3 regions of the Calidifontimicrobium sp. SYSU G02091 genome follow, and region 1 is predicted to be linked to each of the others. Evidence: predicted binding sites of a transcription regulator. Region 1 holds the regulator's gene; each other region holds the start of a gene.
What was found. The regulator FliA, encoded in region 1, starts transcription of late flagellar genes. The targets are predictions, from matches to a motif close to CTAAAGTTTNNNNNNNNNNNGCCGNTA.
Positions count from the first base shown of each region.

Region 2: a site for FliA is predicted at 2,567-2,593, ahead of motA (flagellar motor stator protein MotA). Genes of this name have one in related genera too.
Region 3: a site for FliA is predicted at 2,504-2,530, ahead of MOJ79_RS17585 (flagellin domain-containing protein). Genes of this name have one in related genera too.

Region 1 is NZ_JALBGB010000024.1:59,958-64,768, reverse strand. It holds partial or broken gene flhF (flagellar biosynthesis protein FlhF) at 1-752, shown strand, start outside; gene MOJ79_RS14325 (MinD/ParA family ATP-binding protein) at 772-1,560, shown strand; gene MOJ79_RS14320 (RNA polymerase sigma factor FliA) at 1,578-2,291, shown strand; gene MOJ79_RS14315 (methyl-accepting chemotaxis protein) at 2,323-3,699, shown strand; gene MOJ79_RS14310 (esterase/lipase family protein) at 3,813-4,811, shown strand, end outside.
Region 2 is NZ_JALBGB010000006.1:165,559-170,369, forward strand. It holds gene MOJ79_RS06355 (protein phosphatase CheZ) at 1-139, opposite strand, end outside; gene cheY (chemotaxis response regulator CheY) at 154-552, opposite strand; gene motB (flagellar motor protein MotB) at 573-1,529, opposite strand; gene motA (flagellar motor stator protein MotA) at 1,676-2,536, opposite strand; gene flhC (flagellar transcriptional regulator FlhC) at 2,809-3,381, opposite strand; gene flhD (flagellar transcriptional regulator FlhD) at 3,432-3,755, opposite strand; gene MOJ79_RS06385 (glycosyltransferase family 2 protein) at 3,970-4,800, shown strand.
Region 3 is NZ_JALBGB010000043.1:9,906-14,716, forward strand. It holds gene fliD (flagellar filament capping protein FliD) at 1-262, opposite strand, end outside; gene MOJ79_RS17580 (flagellin N-terminal helical domain-containing protein) at 360-1,226, opposite strand; gene MOJ79_RS17585 (flagellin domain-containing protein) at 1,450-2,313, opposite strand; gene MOJ79_RS17590 (O-linked N-acetylglucosamine transferase, SPINDLY family protein) at 2,676-4,583, shown strand; gene MOJ79_RS17595 (methyltransferase domain-containing protein) at 4,684-4,811, shown strand, end outside.

The sequences.
Region 1 (4,811 bases):
CCGACCCGATGGCTTGGGCCGCCGGCGTGCTCGAGCGCAACCTCGTCGCCGCCGAGCAGGAACCCGCGCTCGAAGACTTGGGCGGCGTGTTCGCGCTGATCGGCTCGACCGGCGTCGGCAAGACGACGACCACCGCGAAGATCGCCGCCGCGTTCGCGACGCGCCACGGCGCCGGCGCGCTCGGGCTGATCACGCTCGACGCGTACCGCGTCGGCGCGCACGAGCAGCTGCGCACCTACGGCCGCATCCTCGGCGTGCCGGTGCACACCGCGCACGACCGCGCCTCGCTCGACGACCTGCTTGATCTGCTCGCGGGCAAAAAGATGGTGCTGATCGACACCGCCGGCATGGCGCAGCGCGACAGCCGCACGCGCGAGCTGCTCGACATGCTGCAGCACCGCAGCATCCAGAAGCTGCTCGTCGTCAATGCGTCGGCGCAGGGCGAGACGATCGACGACGTGCTGCTGTCGTGGCGCGCCAGCGCCTGCCGCGGCGTCGTGCTCAGCAAGATCGACGAGGCCGTCAAGCTCGGGCCGGCCCTGGACGCGCTGATCCGCCACAAGGCGCACGTGATGGGCGTGGCCAACGGGCAGCGCGTGCCCGAGGACTGGCACCGCCTGTCGGCGCAGGCGCTGGTGCAGCGCGCGCTGCGCGCGAGCGCGCCCGCCGCGTGGCAGATGGGCCGCGACGACGTCAACCTCGTGTTCGCGGCGATGCCCGCGGCCGCCGCCGGGGCGCCGCTGCACGTCTGAACCCGCCGCGCCGCTGCCGATGATCGACTTCTACGCCTCGCGTCCGGGCCCGTTCGACCAGGCCGACGGCCTGCGCCGGCTGTTCGCGGCGTCGCGCGCGGTCTTCGTCGCGCTGGCCGCCAACGCACGCGTGCCCTTTGCCGGCGTGCTGATCGAGCGGCTGACGACGGCGTTCGCCGCGCTCGGCCGCCACGTGCTCGTCGTCGACGCGGCCGAGACGTCGCCCGCTGCACCCGAGCTCGCGTGGCTCGACCTGGCCGCGTGCATCGAGCCGCTCGCGCCGCACTTGTCGTACCTGCCGGCGCGCGGGCTGCCGCGGCGCCACGTCGACACGCGCGGCTGCGCCGACGGGCTGCTCGTCGCGCTCGCCGACGCCGCGCCGCAGGCCGACACCATCGTCGTGCACGCCGGCGCGAGCGACCTCGCGCGCCTGTTCATGCGCCGCGCGGTGCGCCCGGTGCTGATGGCCGCCGACCAGCCCGCCAGCGTCACCGAGGCCTACGCGAGCCTGAAGCTGCTCGCGCTGCGCAGCGGCTGGCGCGCGTTCGACCTGCTGCTCGCGGCGGCGCCGAACTCGCCGCGGCGCGAGCGCATCGCGCCGCGGCTGGCCGACTGTGCCGACCGCTTCGTCGGTGCCGTGCTGCACGACTGGGCCGTCGTCGACCCGGCCGCCGAGGCCGGCGACGTGCCCGACGCCGCGCTGCTGCGCCTGGCGCACGGTCTGCTCGAGACGCACGACGCGCCGGCCGCCGCCCCCGCTGCCCGCTTTCCCGTCGCGCCGGCCGACCGCATGCCGGCGTGGCACTGACCCCGGAGCCCCGACCGATGTACACCGCCAAAGGCCGACTCGACCACAGCGCCCTGCTCAAGCAGTACAGCCCGCTCGTGCGGCGGCTGGCGCACCAGATGATCGCCAAGCTGCCGGCCAACGTCGAGCTCGACGACCTGATCCAGGTCGGGATGATCGGGCTCAACGACGCGCTCGGGCGCTTCGACGCCGCGCAGGGCGTGCAGTTCGAGACCTTCGCGACGCAGCGCATCCGCGGCGCGATGCTCGACGAGCTGCGCGGCAGCGACTGGATGAGCCGCGGCAACCGCCGCCAGCAGCGCAGCATCGAGGCCGCGGTGCACAAGCTCGAGCAGAAGCTCGGCCGCGCGCCGACCGAGGGCGAGATCGCCAAGGAGATGGGGCTGAGCCTGGCCGAGTACCAGGACCTGCTCGGCAAGGTGCGCGGCACGCAGCTCGTCTACCTCGAGGACATGAGCGGCGACGACGGCGACGACAGCTACCTCGACCGCCACGTCGCCGACGAGGACGCCAACCCGATGGGGCTGCTCGAGGACCGCCGCATGCGCGAGGCGCTCGTCGAGGCGATCAAGAACCTGCCCGAGCGCGAGCAGTACGTGATGAGCATGTACTACGAGCAGGACATGAACCTGAAGGAGATCGCCGCCGTGCTCGGCGTGACCGAGAGCCGCGTGTGCCAGCTGCACAGCCAGAGCATCGCGCGGCTGCGCGCGCGGCTGCGCGACTGGTGAAGCGACCCCACCGACGACGCGAGGCACAAGCATGCTGACCCTTTTCCGCGCCAAGCCGGCCCCGGCGCCCGCGGCCGACGCGGCCGCCGCATCCACGACGACGGCGCCACCGCCCGCTGCCGCCGGCAGCGACGGCGCCCTGATGCACCGCCTGGCGCGCGAGACGGCGCAACTCGGTCGCGAAGCGGCCGAGGTGCGCGGCGTCATCGACGACACGCAGAAGGCGTCGGTGCGGCTCGCGCAGTCGCTGCAGGCGCTGGCGCAGCGGCTGCACGACGTCTCCGAGGTGCAGCAGGCCATCGGGGCGCACACCGCGCAGGGCTCGGCCGCGGTGGCCGGCGCGCGCGAGGCGGTCGAGGCCGTGGGCGGCGAAGTGGCCGGCATCGTCGACACGCTGCGCGAGGTGGCCGGCGCGGCCGGCGAGATCACGCAGATCGCGCTGCAGACGCGGCTCGTCGCGTTCAACGCCAGCGTCGAGGCCAAGCGCGCCGGCGAGGCCGGGCGCGGCTTCGGCGTCGTCGCCGACGCCGTGAAGGACCTGGCGGCCAAGGTCGAGGCGTCGTCGAAGGCGATCATGGAGACGGTCGGGCGCCTGGACGGGCGCATCGCCGCGCTGGCGCGCGAGATCCAGTCGCGCGAGGGCGCCGGCGACGACGCCGGTGCGGTGCACCGCGCGCTCGCGCAGGTCGACGCCGGCGTCGCGCGCATCGCCGAGGCGGCGCAGCGCAGCCGCGACGTGGTGGCCGACGTCAACCGCCAGATGGGCGCGATCGAGTCCGACATGCGCGCCAGCGCGAAGGCGCTCGACAGCGCGCTCGGGCGCAGCGAGGCCTTCCTGAAGGCGAGCGAGGCGCTGATCGAACTGGTCGCCGACGCCGGCATCGAGACCGAGGACACGCCTTACATCCGCGCCGCGCAGCAGGCGGCGGCGCAGATCTCGCAACTGCTCGAGGGGGCGCTGCGCAGCGGCGCGATCAGCAGCGCCGACCTGTTCGACGAGCACTACGCGCCGATCCCCGGCACCGAGCCGCAGCAGCACCTGACGCGCTTCGTCGCGCTGGCCGAGCGGCTGTTCCCGCAGGTGCAGGAGAAGGTGCTCGAGATGTCCGACAAGGTCGTGTTCTGCATCGCGGTGGACCGCAACGGCTACATCCCGTGCCACAACCGCAAGTACAACCAGCCGCAGCGCCCGGGCGACGTCGCGTGGAACACCGCCCACGCGCGCGGGCGGCGCATCTTCAACGACCGCACGGGACTGGCCAGCGCGCGCAACCAGCGCCCGTTCCTGCTGCAGACGTACCGCCGCGACATGGGCGGCGGGCGCTTCGTCGTGCTCAAGGAAGCCGCGGCGCCGATCACCGTCGACGGCCGCCACTGGGGCGGGCTGCGGCTGGCTTTCGAGTTCTGACGGCTGCGGCGGCGCTCGCGCCGCGCCGGGCCTTCGGTTAAGCTGACCCTCGCACCGCGCGGCCCGCGCCGGGGATGGCCCCGCGTCACCGCGCGCCACGACGAGGAGGCGGCATGGTCGACGCGTTCCACCCGATCATCTACGTGCGCGGCTACGCGATGACCGCCGGCGAGCGCGACGAGACCGCCGCCGACCCGTTCTGCGGCTTCAACACCGGCTCCACCGTCTACCGCGCCGCGGTCGACCGTGGCGCACCGGCGAAGAAGTTCGTCTTCGAGTCGCCGCTGCTGCGGCTGACGACCGACTTCGGCTACCGTGACGTCTACGAGAACGGCCTGGGCATCATGGACCCGGACTGGCAGCCGCCGCCGGGCCCCGACGGCGAGCCCGGCACCGGCATCGCACGCCGCTCGATCATCGTCTACCGCTACTACGACTCGGGCTCGAGGCTGCTCGGCGACGGCAAGGCGCGCGAGATCGAGGTCTACGCCAAGGGCCTGAGCGACCTGATCCTGCGCGTGCGCCAGCTCGTGTGCGCGCGCAAGGACGACGGCGTGACGCCGGCGAGCTTTCGCTGCTATCTCGTCGCGCACTCGATGGGCGGGCTCGTCGTGCGCGCGTTCCTGCAGAACGCACGGCTGGGCGACGACCGCGCGCGCCGCAGCGTCGACAAGGTGTTCACCTACGGCACGCCGCACAACGGCATTGAGGTGCTCGGCATCAACGTGCCGTCGTGGCTGAGTGCCAGTGAGATCGACACCTTCAACCGCGAGCGCATGGCCAAGTACCTCGACCTGGCCGAGCCGTACAAGCGGCTCAAGCGCGTGGACCTGCTGCCCGAGCGCGCGTTCCCGTCGCAGCGCTTCTTCTGCATGGTCGGCACCAACCGCGGCGACTACGAGGCGGCGATGGGGCTGTCGCGTGCGTTCGCCGGGCACGGCAGCGACGGGCTCGTGCGCATCGAGAACGCGCGCGTGTGGGGGCTCGACGACGCCGGGCAGATGACGGCGCCGGCGCCCACCGCGTACGCCTACCGCGCGCACAGCGGCTTCTTCGGCCTCGTCAACAGCGAGGAGGCGTACCAGAACCTGACGCGCTTCCTGTTCGGCGAC
Region 2 (4,811 bases), on a different contig from region 1:
TCTGCAGCTTGGGCATCACGCCGAGCTGCTGCAGCGTGTCGTGCAGCTGGCGCGTGATGTGGCCGAGCTGCTGGAAGATCTCGGGCGAGGCCTGCGCCGCCATCTGCGGCGCGAGCGTGGAGAGGTCGTCCATCTTCATCTCGTCGTTCCCGCTCAGGCCGTCGCGGCCAGCTTCTGCATGATCTTCTGCACCTTCTCCTCGAGCGTGGCCTTGGTGAAGGGCTTGACGATGTAGCCGGCCGCGCCGCTCTGCGCCGCGAGCACGATGTCCTCCTTGCGCGCCTCGGCGGTGACCATCAGCACCGGGATGTGCTTGAGGCTGTCGTCCGCCTTGATCGCCTTGAGCAGCTCGAACCCGTTCATGTTCGGCATGTTGATGTCGCTGACGACGAAGTCGAACTTCTGCGCGCGCAGCATGTTCAGCGCAATCGCGCCGTCCTCGGCCTCGTCGGCGTTGTTGCAGCCCATCTCCTTGAGCAGGCCGCGGATGATGCGGCGCATCGTGGAGAAGTCGTCGACGATCAGGAACTTCAGTTCGGTCGGGTTGCTCATGGCGGTCCTCTCGGGTGTCTTCAGCGCGAAGCGGGCAGATCGGGGGCGATCGATGGGGTCGGGGGAACGGCGGCGCCGGCGCCGAGCGCTTCGGCCACCTCGGGGGCGGTGCGGAAGAAGCGGTCCTCGGCGTCGCGGTTCATCACGATGATGCTGATGCGCCGGTTCTGCGGCAGCAGCGGGTCCTGGTTGTCGAGCGGCACGCTGGCCGCCAGCCCCTGCACGCGCAGCACGCGGTCTTCGGGCAGCCCGCCGGCGATCAGCTCGCGGCGCGACGCGTTGGCGCGGTCGGACGACAGCTCCCAGTTGCTGTAGCCGCGCTCCCCGCCGGCAAACGGCGTCGCGTCGGTGTGGCCCTCGAGCGTCAGGCGGTTGGGCACTTCGGCGAGCACGCCGCCGATCTCGCGCAGCAGCTCGCGCATGTACGGCTGCACGACGGCGCTGCCGCTGGCGAACATCGGCCGGTTCTGCTCGTCGACGATCTGGATGCGCAGGCCGTCGCGCGTCATGTCGAGGCGGATCTGCGCGGCCAGCGACGCGAGCCGCGGGTTGGCGGCGATCTGCCGCTGGACCTTCTCGCGCAGTTCCTCGAGCCGCGCGCGCTCGGCGCGGATCTGCTCTTCCTTGAGCGCCTGCAGGTTGACGGTCGCGCGCGGCGCGGCGATGTCGCCGCGCTTGACCTGCCCGGTCGTGCGCGTCAGGTCCTGCCCGCCGCCCTTGATGACATGCGACGCGTCGCCGGCGCCCGAGCCCGACGACAGCAGCGCGATCTTCAGCGGCGAGTTGAAATAGTCGGCGATGCCCTTGCGGTCGCCCTCGGTCGTGCTGCCGAGCAGCCACATCAGCAGGAAGAACGCCATCATCGCCGTGACGAAGTCCGCGTAGGCGATCTTCCACGCGCCGCCATGCGCGGCGTGCCCGCCCTTCTTGACGCGCTTGATGATGATCGGCTGCAGTTTCTTCGCATCCCCCGCCATGGCTCACTCCGGCATGCGATCGCGAAGGCCGCAAGCGCCGAAGGCGCGAGCGGCCACGTCAAACGGCCGCCGCGGATCCGGCTTTGCCGGTCCGCTGGCGGCGCCCCCCTGGGGGGGGAGCGCCGAAGGCGCTTCGGGGGGGGGCCTCACTTCTTGCCCTTCACGTGACCTTCGAGTTCCGAGAAGGTCGGGCGCTCGGTCGAATAGAGCACCTTGCGGCCGAACTCGACGGCCACCTGCGGCGCATAGCCCTGCATGCTGGCCAGCAGCGTCGTCTTGACGCACTGCAGCTCCTTCGTGCCCTCGTCGACCTTCTGCTCCATCAGGCCCGCGAGCGGCTCGGCGAACGCGTACGCGAGCAGGATGCCGAGAAAGGTGCCCACCAGTGCCGAGCCGATCATGCTGCCGAGCACCGCCGGCGGCTGGCCGACCGAGCCCATCGTGTTGACCACGCCGAGCACCGCGGCGACGATGCCGAACGCCGGCAGCGCGCCGGCCAGCCGCGCCACCGCCGCCGCCGGCGCGTGCGCCTCGTGGTGGTGGGTCTCGATCTCGCTGTCCATCAGCGACTCGATCTCGTGTGCGTTGAGGTTGCCCGACACCATCATGCGCAGGTAGTCGGTGACGAACTCGACGACGTGGTGGTCGTTGCCGATGTTGGGGTACTTCTGGAAGATCGGTGAGCTGTGCGGCTCTTCGACGTCCTTCTCGATCGACATCAGGCCTTCCTTGCGCGCCTTCTGCAGGATGTCGTACAGCAGCGCCAGCAGCTCCATGTAGCGCGCCTTCGTGTACTTGCTGCCCTTGAAGCAGCCGGCGATCGCGCCCACCGTCGCCTTCAGCACCTTGGTCTGGTTGTTGACGACGAAGGCGCCGATCGCGCCGCCGAGGATGGCCATCATCTCGGTCGGCAGCGCGTGCAGGATCACGCCGATGTTGCCGCCGTGGATGATGAAGGCGCCGAAGATGCACCCCAGCGCGACGAGCCAACCGATGATGACGAACATGGTGCGATGTGGGCCTGTGCCTGCGGCCGTTATCGGCGCCCTCGGGGGCGACTTGAATCGCGTGGCGCCGCCGGCCCCCCCGAAGCGGCCGCACCGTTGAACGGCCGCTCAGCGCACCAACGCTCGGCCTGCAAAGAAAAACCGGCGGGCCGTGGCCGACCCGCCGGGGAAAAGCACAGCGGACTGTGCCAGGAGGAGACAAGCAATGAATCGCGATCCGATGTGCGGGATTTCGGCCGCCGGCGCGCCGGCTTGAGCGCGCGCGGCGTGGATCAGTGCACGTCGGCGCCCTCGAGCGCGCGCACGCCACCCAGGTGCAGCGCGCCGCTGGCGCGGCCCTTGCCGGCGCGCGCCGGCGGGTTGCACAGGCCGCACACGTAGTGCTTGGCGATCTCGTGGGGGTGCGTGACGTAGTGCCCGCCGCACTTGCGGCACTTGGTCATCGTCAGCATGCCGTTGTCGACGAACTTGACCAGCCGCCACGCGCGCGTGATCGACAGCAGCGGCTCCAGGCCCTGCGCCTGCGTCTGCTCGAGGTACAGCTGGTAGGCCTTGATGACGACGTCGATCTCGTCGAGCGCGGCGGCCTTGTTGAGGTATTCGTGGATGTTGAGGAACAGGCTGGCGTGGATGTTGGGCTGCCAGGTCATGAACCAGTCGGTCGAGAACGGCAGCTGGCCCTTGCTCGGGCTCTTGCCCGCCACTTCCTTGTACAGGCGCAGCAGGCGCTCGTAGCTGAGGTCGGTCTCCGACTCCAGCACCTGCAGCCGCGCGCCGAGCTGGATCAGCGTGACGGCGCGCTCGATCTGCTTGGCCTCGGTGAGGATGCTCTTGATGCGGGCCATGGTCGTTCTCCCTCCTGGTGGACTGCGGTGGACGGCCGCTGACGGCGGATTCAGGCCGCTTCCTGGTGGCGCCCGGCCATCAGGATCGACGCGTGCAGGCGGCTGACGCTGTCGTTGGCCGCGCTTTTGCCGTGGCTCGTGAGCAGGCTCCACACCAGCTCGTCGTCCATGCGGAAGCGGCACAGCAGCGTGCTGCCCGACGAGATCTTCATCATCTGCGCCGGCGTCAGCGAGGCGATCATCGACGCCGTCTCCTCCGAGATGCCCAGCCGGAACAGCGCCTGCTCGCGGTCGCTGCGGATCAGGCTCTGCGCGAGCATCAGGTACGACAGGTTGGCTTCGCGGATCTCGGCGAGGACTTGGTCGGCGTTCATCGGAGGCTCCTTGTCTGACGGTGGGTTTCGGTGACGGTGTGCAACGAACTGTAGGAGCGCGAACTGGGCGCGGTTATCAGGCCAGTTCGGTGGCTTGAGTCCCTACTCTTCCAATGCCCTTGTCAGACAAATTCCTACAGGAACCCCGTCCAGATTGGCTTGCGCCGAGTCGCGATCCTTCGTCGCCGCCGAACGCGGAAGCTGGCCCCGTCTCGTGCTGCTGATCGGACGTTCGGTCGGTCATGGTGAGCGTTACGCTGGCCATTCCATCATCGGAGGTGCCATGCGCGTTGCCGTCGTCACACCATACTTCAAGGAGCCAAGTGAATGGCTCGAGCGCTGCATCCGCAGCGTGCGACAACAAAGCCATCCTTGCGACCACCTCGTCGTCGCCGATGGTCACCCGCAGGACTGGCTCGACGGCGCCGGCGTCAGGCATCTGCGCCTGGATCGCAGCCATTCGGACTACGGCAACACGCCGCGCTCGATCGGCGCCCAGCTCGCCGTCGCAGAGGGCTATGACGCCATCGCCTTCCTCGACGCCGACAACTGGTACGAGCCCGACCATATCCAGTCATGTGTGGAGGTAGCCGAGCGCACGGGCGCGGACTTCGTCTGTGCACGGCGCTTTTTGGCCCGCGCCGATGGCTCGCGCATGCCGGTCAGGATCGCGGACGACGACGCGGGGCGGCACGTCGACACCAACTGCTTCTTCATCCTTTTCGGGGCATTCCACACGCTGCCTCGATGGCTCATGATGCCCAAGCCGATGACGATGTGGGGCGACCGCTTCTTCCTGGCGTCGCTGCGCCAGGAACGACTGCGCGAAGCCTTCGTGGATCACGCGACCGTGAACTATCTATGCACGTTCAGTGATGTCTTCGAACTCATCGGCGAAACGCCGCCGCCTTACGCCAAGGCCGGCCTGCCGATAGAGAGGCTAAATGCATGGGTACGTCGGCTGCAACCCGGTGACCTTGCCCACGTCAAGCGGCTCGCAGGCTGCGACTTGGGGAAGTCCTTCACCGCGCAGCGCATGGCCTGAGCTGGGCGGCG
Region 3 (4,811 bases), on a different contig from region 1:
CGGCGCTGGCCGCCACCGCCTCGGGGCGGCTGCTGGCGGCCTTGACGGCGCCCCACGTGTCGCTGCGCGTGAGCCGGGCCGCGGCGTCGCGCAGCGTCGACAGCGCGCTTTGCAGCTTGCCGAACGCCGAGATCTGCGTCTGGATCTTGGTGGCCGCCTTCTCGAGCTGCTGGATCGGCCGGCGCTCGAGCGCCACCAGCTGCGCGACGATGGACTGCACGTCCAGGCCGCTGCCGATGCCGGGGGAAGAGATCGTCGCCATGGGGTCTTACCGAGGGCTGGATGTGACAACACCCGGGCAGGGCCGTGCCCCGCGCCGGGTGTTCGTGGTATCGGCCGACGCGGCCGCGGCTTGAGCGTCAGCGCTGCAACAGACTGAGCACCTGCTGCGGCAGCTGGTTGGCCTGCGCGACCATCGCGGTGCCGGCCTGCTGCAGGATCTGCGCGCGCGACAGGTTGGCCGTCTCGGCGGCGAAGTCGGCGTCCATGATGCGGCTGCGCGCGGCCGACTGGTTCTCGACGTTGACCTGCAGGCTGCTGATAACCGCTTCGAAGCGGTTTTGTGTGGCGCCCCACACGGAGCGGCTCGAATTGATGGTGTCTAGGGCGGCATCGATGTCGTCGATCACGGCGTCGATCGCGGTGCCCGCGACGGCCGTCGTCGAGCTCAGATTGCCGATCACCGCCGTGCTCGTCGTCACCGCCAGCAGTGTCGCGTCGGCACTGATCGACGTGGTACCCAGGTTGATGCTGACGCGATCGTTGCTGGTCGTGCCGGCACCGACCTGGAACTCCAGGCTGCCCGTCTTGGTGAAGATGGCCTCGCCGTTGAACGTCGTGCCGTTCAAGACGCGCTTGATCTCGTCCTGCAGTTCCTTGAACTCGTTCTGCAGCGAGTCCTGGTCACGCTCGGTGTTGGTGGCGTTGCGGGCCTGCAGCGCCAGCTCGCGCATGCGCTGCAGCGAGTCGCCGATCTTCGACAGGGCCCCCTCGGCGACCTGCGCGTACGAGATGCCGTCGTTGGCGTTGCGGATCGCGACGTTCATGCCGCGGATCTGCGCGTTCATGCGCTCGGCGATCGCCAGGCCGGCAGCGTCGTCCTTGGCGGAGTTCACCCGCAGCCCCGACGACAGGCGTGCCATCGAGGTCGCCAGCGACGACTGCGTCGAGTTCAGCGCCCGCTGCGCGTTCAGCGAGGCGACGTTCGTGTTGATCGTTTGCGGCATCGTCACTCTCCTTGTCGAGCCTCGAGGGATTCGGCGACCGGTGGCGACGACGCCACCTGCATGTCTCGATGCGACGAGTATCGGCAGTCGGGAGCGGACGGATGGCCCGAATAGCGTGGCTTTGGGCAGCCAGATGGACGCGCCGGTGCGCGCTCTTCGCGATGCGGGGCACCAAGCAAAAACGCCCGCGTGGGGCGCGGGCGTTGTGGGGACGAAGGCTCGGTCAGCGCAGCAGGCTGAGCACCTGCTGCGGCAGCTGGTTGGCCTGCGCGACCATCGCGCTGCCCGCCTGCTGCAGGATCTGCGCACGCGACAGGTTGGCCGTCTCGGCGGCGAAGTCGGCGTCCATGATCCGGCCACGGGCGGCGGACTGATTCTCGACGCTGACCTGCAGGCTGGAGATCACCGCCTCGAAGCGGTTCTGCGTGGCGCCCCACACCGAGCGCTTCGAGTTGATGGTGTCCAAGGCGGTGTCGATGCTGTTGATGACCGCGTCGATCGATGCGCCGGAGACGGCTGTCGTCGTGTTCAGGTCACCGATGATGGCGGTGGAGGTCGTCACGGCACTCAAGGTGCTGTCGCTGCTCAGCGAGGTGCTGCCAAGCACGATGCTGACCTTGTCATTCGAAGTCGTGCCAGCGCCGACCTGGAATTCGAGGGTGCCGGTCTTGGTGAAAAGCGCCTCGCCGTTGAACGTCGTGCCACCGAGCACGCGCTTGATCTCGTCCTGCAGTTCCTTGAACTCGTTCTGCAGCGAGTCCTGGTCCTTCTCGGTGTTCGTCGCGTTGCGGGCCTGGACGGCCAGCTCGCGCATGCGTTGCAGCGAATCGCCGATCTTCGACAGTGCACCCTCGGCGGTCTGCGCGTACGAGATGCCGTCGTTGGCGTTGCGGATCGCGACGTTCATGCCGCGGATCTGCGCGTTCATGCGCTCGGCGATCGCCAGGCCGGCGGCGTCGTCCTTGGCGGTGTTGACGCGCAGGCCCGAGGAAAGCCGGGCCATCGAGGTCGCCAGCGCGGACTGCGACGAGTTGAGGCTGCGCTGCGCGTTCAGCGAGATGACATTTGTGTTGATCGTTGCGGGCATCGTGAGCTCCTTTTCTAGACCATGACTCCGGCATGCGCCGGTGACGATTGAGGGCGGTTGCCCGTCCCCAGCCTGACGTGACCACCGTCACGCCCACCGCCCGACGCTAGCCGGCGCAAGGGCTCCGAACGCGGAGGCCGCCTTGCCGTCTAACCGGACCACGGTTCGTGCACCGAACCGTTGGGAGCGTTATCGAACACAAAGCGCCGGGCTTTAGCCCCATTTCGCACCTCCGCTGCGTCGCGATCCCCTGGTAAGCCTCCGGCCGGGCGGCAGAAATGTCGCTGCACGGCGCGCAAATCCGGCGATGCCATGACTCCGGCGTCTCTACAGTGGCGACGTCGATGATTGAGGAGCACCCGATGGCACAGGCCACCGCCCGTGAAGCCCATCGCGCATGGCAGCGCGGCCAGGCGAGCTCGAAGCGCGGTCGCTGGGCCCAGGCCGAGCGTGAATTCCTGCGCGCAGCCCGGCTGCAGCCCAACGAGGCGGTGTTTCACCTCAACGTAGCGCGCACGCAGCTGCACTTGGGGCGTCTGGATGACGCGCTGATCAATGCGAAGCGCGCGCTCGGCGCGGACCCGACCAGTGAGGTTGCCATGGCCCTCGCCGTGCACTGCCTGGTCTCGACGGGCCGCCATGGCGAGGCGGCCACGCTGATGGCGGGTGCCGACCCGGCGATGCCGCGGGGCGTGGACTATTGGTTCCACTATGCAAAGTGCATTGAGTACCAGGGTCGGCCGCTGGAGGCGATCCACGCCTACATGCAAGCCCTGTCCGTGCGTCTGGACCACGTGCCGACCCACATTCGCCTGGGCCACTGCTTCATGGCGCTGGACCAGAAAGAGGAAGCGGCGCAGTGCTTCCGCACCGCCATCGCGCTGGGTGCAGGCCGTGACGAGCTGCACCTGCGCGGGCTGCTCGCGTTTCGCGAGCGCGAGGTCTGCCGCTGGAGCGATCTGCAGGGCGATCTCGACGCGCTGCGGCAGGGGTTGGCGCAGCTCGCCGCCGACGACGACCGGCCGGTGACCGCGTTCGCTCATTTGTCATTTTGGGATGATCCGGCGCTGCACCTGCGCGGCGCGCGCAGCTTCGCGAACTACGTCGCGCGCGACGTCACGCCGCTGCCACCGGCCACGATGGCGCCACTACCGTGGCGTCGGCTGCGCGTGGGCTACGTCTCGAGCGACATCTGCCAGCACGCCACACTGATCCTGCTCGCTGGCGTCCTCGAGGCGCACGACCGCAACCGGTTCGAGGTGACGGTGTACTCGCACAGCCGCAAGGATGACTCCGCACTGCGCGAGCGCGTCGTGCGCAGTGTCGAGCACGTCGTCGAGATCGGGGAGCTCGATCCCCGGCAGGCGGCGCAGCGCATGCGCGACGACGGCATCGACGTGCTGATCGACCTGAAGGGCTACACGCGCGACTCTCGCCCCGCCATCTTCGCGTACCGGCCGGCACCTGTGCAGGTGTCGTTCCTCGGCTACCCGGGATCGACCGGGGCGCCGTGGATCGATTACATCGTCGGCGATCCCGTCGTGACCCCGCTCGAGCATGCGGCCTGTTACACCGAAAAGATCGCGCAGATGCCGGTCTGTTACCAGCCCAACGACAGTCACAGGCCGCTGCCGCAGCCGCTACCGCGTGCCCAGTGCGGACTGCCGGAGGACGCTGTGGTGCTGTGCGCGTTCAACCAGCCGTACAAGATCACGCCGGAGACGCTCGTCCTCTGGGCCGAGATCCTGCGCCGGGTGCCCAACTCGGTGCTGTGGCTGCTCGAATGGAACGAGCAGGTGCGCAAGAACGTCGAGCCGAAGATGCAGGCGCTGGGGATCGACCTGCAGCGCATCATCTGGGCGCCACCGGTCGCCTACGAGGCGCACATCGCGCGGCTGCGCAACGCCGACCTGTTCCTCGACACGTTTCCGTGCAACGCCCACACGACGGCGAGTGACGCGCTGTGGGCCGGCGTGCCGGTGGTCACGCGAGTCGGCGAGAGCTTCGCAGCGCGCGTGGCGGCCAGCCTGAACCACGCCGTCGGTCTGGACGAGTGCATCTGCATGGACGCGCCGGCCTATCTCGAGCGCGCCGTCGCGCTGGCGACGGACCCCACGGGACGCGAGGCGCTTCGGCAGCGCCTCGTCGATGCCCGCAGCGTATCGGCACTCTTCGACAGCCGCCGCTACGCCGGCGATTTCGAGCGCTTGCTGCTGCAGATGGCCGAGCGCGCGGCCGCGGGGTTGCCACCCGCCCACCTCCTCGCCTGAGTCAGGCGGCGCGGCGTCGAGCGTCGGGAATTGGCGAGCGAGGGTGTGCGTTTTCCGGCCGCTGTGGGCCAGCGGGCCGCAATACGCTGCACCCACCACCATGGCTGAAGCTCACCGCGAGGTGTGCATGAACCTCCCCCCGATCCATCTCGTCATCATGCAGCCTCCGGGCTATGTGCACTCGCTCGGTCTGCTGGACCAGGCGCGCTACTTCCGCTACCAGTTCCG